3 regions of the Chryseobacterium sp. CBSDS_008 genome follow, and region 1 is predicted to be linked to each of the others. Evidence: riboswitches for the same ligand, from Rfam matches in the RefSeq annotation. Region 1 holds a riboswitch; each other region holds the start of a gene.
The links. A riboswitch is a leader RNA that binds a small molecule or an ion and turns the genes downstream of it on or off. The one in region 1 is predicted to bind S-adenosylmethionine.
Positions count from the first base shown of each region.

Region 2: it holds a riboswitch for S-adenosylmethionine, as region 1 does, so the genes downstream of both, ACP3T3_RS13645 (TonB-dependent receptor plug domain-containing protein) here and ACP3T3_RS17220 (alpha/beta fold hydrolase) in region 1, are expected to answer to the same signal.
Region 3: it holds a riboswitch for S-adenosylmethionine, as region 1 does, so the genes downstream of both, ACP3T3_RS16495 (SusC/RagA family TonB-linked outer membrane protein) here and ACP3T3_RS17220 (alpha/beta fold hydrolase) in region 1, are expected to answer to the same signal.

Region 1 is NZ_CP188202.1:3,797,270-3,799,542, reverse strand. It holds gene ACP3T3_RS17225 (ACT domain-containing protein) at 1-147, opposite strand, end outside; gene ACP3T3_RS17220 (alpha/beta fold hydrolase) at 153-1,091, opposite strand; SAM riboswitch class I at 1,152-1,258, opposite strand; gene ACP3T3_RS17215 (MGH1-like glycoside hydrolase domain-containing protein) at 1,447-2,273, shown strand, end outside.
Region 2 is NZ_CP188202.1:3,029,072-3,031,344, reverse strand. It holds gene ACP3T3_RS13650 (alpha-amylase family glycosyl hydrolase) at 1-614, shown strand, start outside; SAM riboswitch class I at 707-812, shown strand; gene ACP3T3_RS13645 (TonB-dependent receptor plug domain-containing protein) at 906-2,273, shown strand, end outside.
Region 3 is NZ_CP188202.1:3,645,523-3,647,795, forward strand. It holds gene pckA (phosphoenolpyruvate carboxykinase (ATP)) at 1-148, shown strand, start outside; gene ACP3T3_RS16490 (type II 3-dehydroquinate dehydratase) at 299-706, opposite strand; SAM riboswitch class I at 952-1,050, shown strand; gene ACP3T3_RS16495 (SusC/RagA family TonB-linked outer membrane protein) at 1,134-2,273, shown strand, end outside.

The sequences.
Region 1 (2,273 bases):
CTGGGAAATTACTCCCACACTGATGCGCGCTAAAGTAAGCGCTTTAAAAATTCGTCCGTCAATCCCGATTTCACCCAGGAAATCTTCTCCTTCAAATTTGATGATTGATCTGTTCTTCAAAAATTTTATTTCGTTAGCATTTTTCATTACTTCTATAAAATGTTTTTAATGATATTATTTAATTGTTGATATTCCATTAGGAAAGCGTCATGCCCGTGTATAGATTGGATCTCGTGATAAGAAACATCCTTATTTTTCTCTTGTAAGTTTTCAAAACACATTCGGATTTCAGAAGCCGGGAAGAATAAGTCTGTATCTACGGAGATCATGTGCATTCGCGCCTGTATGTTCTCCAGTCCTGTCTCATCAGCATTGATATTCATCAGGAGATGATTCATCAGTTTGTATGCTTTTAAACTAAACCTCTCGTTTAGTGCATTACCATGATAAACCAGCCAGTCTTCTGATTCCAGGCGTTGTTTGTCCTGGTTATATTGGTTTTGAAATCTGTCATTGAGTGACTGTGGAGTTCTGTAACACAACATGGCATGAATTCTCGCTTTCTGTAATGGTTCTTCTTTATCATTCAATAAAAATTTCTGAACCAGACATTGGGCATGAAGCCAATCGTGTGTTCTGTAATCACAGGCAATAGGAATAAATATTTCTGCGAGATCCGGCTGCCTGGCAAGCATTTCCCAGGCAATGCCTCCTCCCAGAGAGCCTCCTATAATGGCATATAGGTTTTTGATATGTAAAGCTTCAAGCCCTTTCAGAAATATCTGTGCGATATCTGAAGGCGTAAAGTCTTCATAATCTTCAATTAAAAAATTGTCATATCCGTTTCCGGGTATGTTGAAGCACAGCACTGTATATTTATCGGTATCAACAATCTGATTTTCTCCTACCAGCTGCTTCCACCATCCTTTTTCTCCGGATACATTTGAGTTTCCGGTAAGAGCATGGTTGATTAAAATGACAGGGGCTGTAAACAGATTTTTCCCAAAAAGCTGATAGCTTAATGAGATATGGTATTCCTTTTGGGAATTGGTTTGATACGAAAGATTAATATAGTTTAGTTCTGTTTTCAATTCTATTAAATTTTAATACAATTGAAAATGCCACAGGAAATGGCTGAAAAGAACTTCAGTAAGTTATCTGTCCAAAATACTTTGGTAGAACGTAGCACCTTCTTTGCTTGCGCAAAGGGTTGCTAAGGTTTCATAGGGTCTAATCCCTCAACCTTTCTTGATAACATTTTCAATATTTGAATGAACGAATGGTGCAAAGGTAGCTCTTTTCTTTTAATTTCAAAAAAAAATTATTTTAATATTTAAAAAAGCCCTTAAATACAAGTATTTCAAAGCTGTATTAAGAATTATTCAGATGAAAAAAATTGGAATTACTTTTCAAAAAAACTAACTTCGTATAGAAAAGTGATGAGATATGACCGCCGAAAAAGAAAGACTACAAGATACCAAATGGAAAAACTGGGGACCTTATGTAAGCAACCGGCAGTGGGGAAATGTACGCGAAGATTATAGCCCGAACGGGAATGCATGGAATTTTACCAATCATAGCAATGCCGAAAGCTATGCCTACCGATGGGGTGAAGAAGGTATTGCCGGAATTTCTGATGTAAAGCAGCTTTTATGTTTTGCTTTCTCATTTTGGAATAAGAATGATAAAATGGTAAAGGAAAGATTCTTTGGATTGAGCAACCCTCAGGGGAATCATGGGGAAGACATTAAAGAAATCTTTTATTATCTGGATAATACGCCTACTCACAGCTATATGAAGATGGTGTATAAATATCCGATCAATGAATTTCCTTATGATGAGCTTGTTGCAGAAAACGGAAGACGCAGTAAAAAGGAACCTGAATATGAGCTATTCGATACCGGAATTTTCGATAATGATGAATATTTTGATATTTTCATTGAGTATTGCAAAGCCGATCACAATGATATTCTGGCCCGAGTAACAGTCTGCAACCGAAGCCAGCATAATGCACCTATTGTTGTAGCACCTACAGCATGGTTCAGAAATAACTGGAAATGGGGTTACAATACTTATAAAGGAGAACTGAGTGCTTCTGATGACGGATGTATAAATATCGGGCACGACAGTATTCCTATCAAAAAGTTCTATTCCCGGAATCCAAATGCACAAAGTGTATTCTGTGATAATGAAACCAATACCTCCAGGCTTTACGGAGCTCCTAAAACAGAGGATACTTATTATAAAGATGGAATCAATAATTTCATTATTCA
Region 2 (2,273 bases), 770 kb from region 1:
GAAAGGCTGTTTACGATACATGGGCTAAAATCATCAATATCAGAAACACCTACCCGGTTTTTAAATCTAAAACATACAGCATAGAATCCAATAACCTTACGAATGACCCCAATGGTCTGATCACAAGAATCTATGTGTATGACGCTGCTATTATAACAGGAATAAAGAATGTCGTGGTATTAGCCAATTACACTACTTCCGTACAGAATGTGGTACCTTACTTCCCTTATGCGGGCCAGTGGCAGAACCTGATGGATAACAGCATTTCAAATATAATCTCCACAACGGCTCCGATTACTTTACAACCGGGAGAATTCAGAATCTTTGGAAATTATGCAGGCGCTTTGTCAACAGCAGATACCAATGCTGCCAACAAATTATCCCTTCAGATTGCAGATAACCCGGTTCGAAACGGAATAGCTAAGCTGGTTTTCAGCAAAGCGAAAAATGGAGAAATTTCAATTTTTGATATGACGGGTAAAAGACTGGATTCTTTCAAACTGAACAAAGAAAACGGTACGTTTGAAGCGAAAATCAGTTATCCTGCAGGAATGTATCTGGTACAGCTGAAATCGGATACAGGAATAGCCATTCAAAAGATGATTGCTCAATAAAATAAAATCATAAAAATTATAAAAAGGCAAATTTGCAGTATAGCAGATTTGCCTTTTTTGTACATTTAAAAAAATAGTCTACTTTTGCAGTAGATTTATCAAGAAAGGTGGAGGGATTTGGCCCAAAGAAACCTTAGCAACCTGCACGGTTCCAGCAGTGTAAAGGTGCTAATTCCAACCCTTAGGGGGAGATAAGTGAAGTCAATACTCTATATGAATTCCATTTCTTGAAATCTTATGTATCTGCGGAAACATCCGTCAGATCCACATTATTAATTGGCAAGAATAAAAATGAAAAAATTAAGTACAGCTGTATTATTGCTTGGAGCAATTCTGATCGCCGCTCAGGAAAGTGAGGAAAAAGGAAAACAGATTGAAGATATCATCATCGTCGGAAACCGGAATGTCAAAAGAACAAAGCTGGAAACACCGGTCCCTGTAGATGTAATTAATATTGATAAAATCCAGAGAAGTTCTCCACAAATGACGGCTCAGGATCTCCTGAACTATGTCATTCCTTCGTTTAACGCCGTGAGGCAGTCTGCTTCAGATGGTACAGAACATATTGATCCTGTAACTCTGAGAGGAATGGGGCCTGATCAGGTTTTGGTGCTGCTTAACGGAAAAAGAAGGCATTCTACGTCTCTGGTAAATTACCAGAATACAGTAGGAAACGGCTCTGTAGGGACAGATCTGAGTACCATCCCGGTGATTGCAATTGATAGGATTGAAGTCTTAAGAGATGGAGCTGCCGCACAATACGGTTCTGATGCCATTGCAGGAGTGATCAACATAATTCTTAAGAAAAATACCGGAGCTTCAGCAAGCCTTACCTATGGATTAACCGGAAGAAATGACGGCGACACTTACCAGGCCGGAGCCAACTACGGAACTTCATTAGGAAAAAAAGACAGTTATATTAATCTTTCATTACAATTAAGCCACAGAGGGAAAACCACAAGAACACAAAATCACGATCTTGATATTTTCGGGAATAATTTTGCGTATGCATTTGCTGATGATCCCGCAGCAGCAAGAGCGGCAGATGATGCAGAAATTGAAAAAAGGGGATTAACCCGTGACGATTTTAATTTTCAGATCGGAGACGCCCAGATCAGACAGGGACAGCTGTTTTTCAACGCAGAATACCCTTTTAACGATCATTTTATAATCTATTCTTTCGGAGGATTCAGTGTTAAAGAAGGAAAAGGGTTTGGTTTCAGAAGGCTTCCGGGCGAAACGTCTAATGTGGTTTCATCCATTTACCCGAACGGGTTTCAGGCAACGCTGGCATCTCAGGTGTATGATGTTTCTTATGCTGCAGGAGCAAAATATAATGTCAATGACTGGCTTTTTGACCTTAGCAATACCTTTGGAAGCAATACTTTCAATTATAATGTCAATAACACCAACAATGCATCTCTCGGCGCAAAATCACCCACCCGTTTTTATGCAGGTGCCCATAGTTTCCTTCAGAATACCATTAATCTTGATGTTTCTAAAAATATAAACCGTTTCAATATCGCATTCGGAGGCGAATTCAGATTTGAACAATACCAGATTAAAGCCGGCGATGAAGCATCTTATACCCAATATGACATCAATGGAAATGTTGCCACAGAAGGATCCACAGTGCTTGGCGCGGGCGGATCTCAATCC
Region 3 (2,273 bases), 150 kb from region 1:
AGATACCTATGAAAATGCTTCAGAATGGGAAGAAAAAGCAAAAGATCTTGCTTCAAGATATATTAAGAACTTTGAACAGTACTGTGATACAGAAGAAGGGAAGAAGTTAATAGCTTCAGGACCTCAGTTACAGGAACAAACTATCTGATAGTTATCAATCAACATACAAGAAAGCCTCATCAACGATGAGGCTTTCTTATTTTATTTCTCGCAATTTAATAGCAGTAAATATTACCTCCTACCTTTCCTACTATCCATAATTATCTGTGAAAATCTGGGTAATCTGTGGTTGAAAAAATTATTTCAAGCTTAATAAAGCCAATCTATATCCATCCATTCCAAAGCCAGATAAAACCGCATCCGCATTTGTTGCCGTTACAGACTTCTGTCTGAATTCCTCTCTTTTGTAAATATTACTGATGTGAACCTCTACTTTTGGTTTGCGGATATTTTTCAAACAATCTGCAATAGCATAAGAATAATGGGTGAAAGCTCCCGGATTAATCACTACAGCATCAAAATCATCTTCCTGAAGCCTGTTGATAAGTTCTCCCTCGATATTCGACTGGTAATATTTTAATTCATGAGACCGAAACTCGGACCTTAAAATTTCCAAATAGTTTTCCATAGAAACATTTCCATAGATTTCCGGTTCTCTGGTTCCTAAAAGATTGAGATTTGGCCCGTTTATAATCAAAACTTTCATCCTATAAAATTAAAAACTTTTTTCAATTAATCACACACAAATTAACCTCAGGTTGAATTTATATGACTTTGAATTATTAATAATGATATTTATCATGTATGAGAATATAGCAACGGTTGCAACTCCTTATTATAATGGATTTTATTAAAATTTTATGTTAATTTTTTAAAATTTATCATGAAAAATCTATAAGTCTACTTGTTTTGTAGACTAAAAGTTTTTAGCTTTGCAACCATATTTCGATCGGCTTATAAAGAAAGACGGAGGGAACTGACCCTGTGAAGTCTTAACAACCTACCCGTGCGGCAAGGTGTTACATTCAGCCTTTTAAGGAAAAATAAGCATTTGGTTTATCGTATTTATCGATGCCCTTTGCTGACTTTTCTGCAAAGGGTAAATTTTTAATATATGATAAATAAAATTGATTATGATTAGCAAAAATTTATTCAATTCTAAAACCTGGATACCTCCGGTTGCTGTATTTTTTCTGGGAGTGGCCAGTGTAAGCGCGCAGAATTCCAGGCCGAACAAAGACAGCCTCCATGAAAAAGAAATTGATGAAGTAGTGGTGGTAGCCTATGGAAAGGCAAAAAGAAACAGCTATACAGGTTCAGTAGCAACCATTTCCAGCGATAAGATCAATAACAGGCCTGTCACCAATATTACCAAAGCATTAGAAGGGCAGGTTGCGGGGATCCAAACAACAAGTGCATCAGGACAGCCCGGCGCGGTTTCTACCATCCGGATCAGAGGGATTGGCTCCATCAGTGCTTCCAGCGACCCTTTATATGTGGTGGACGGAATTCCTTTTGACGGAAACCTGAACTCTATCAGCCCAAGCGATATTGAATCTATCAGTGTCTTGAAAGATGCTACAGCAAGTGCCTTGTATGGTTCAAGAGGAGCAAACGGAATTATCATCATTACTACAAAATCAGGTAAAAAAGGAGAAGCTAAAGTCAATTTCAATATCAGTCAGGGATTCTCAGGAAGAGCTGTCAAAGATTATGAACAGGTAAATACGGATCAGTATTTTCAACTCTATTGGGAAGCATTGAGAAACGGATATCAGTCCGGAAAAGTTTCTTCTCAGCAGGCTGCCCAGATGGCAACGGATAACCTTGTTTCTACCCTTGGAATCAATCCTTATGGGACCGCTTATCCAAAACCGGTAGGAGCAGATGGAAAGCTATTACCGGGTGCCTCACCACTTTGGAATGACGACTGGAGAGATATTTTACAAAGAGTAGCTTCAAGAAATCAGGTAGATCTTGATATCAGTGGAGGAAGTGAGAAAAGCAATTATTTCTTTTCCCTGGGCTATCTTGATGATAAAGGAATGGCGATTGAATCAGGCTATAAAAGATACAATACCCGATTAAAAATCAATTCTGAAGTAAAAAAATGGCTGAATGTTGGGGTAAACCTAAATTACACAAACAGTGTTCAGCAGGCACCTACTTCTTCGGATTCCAAGGCCAGTAATATCATCAATGCGGCAAGATTCATCCCTTCATTCTACCCTTATTATGAGAGGAATGCTGATGGAACTTACATTTTGGATGCT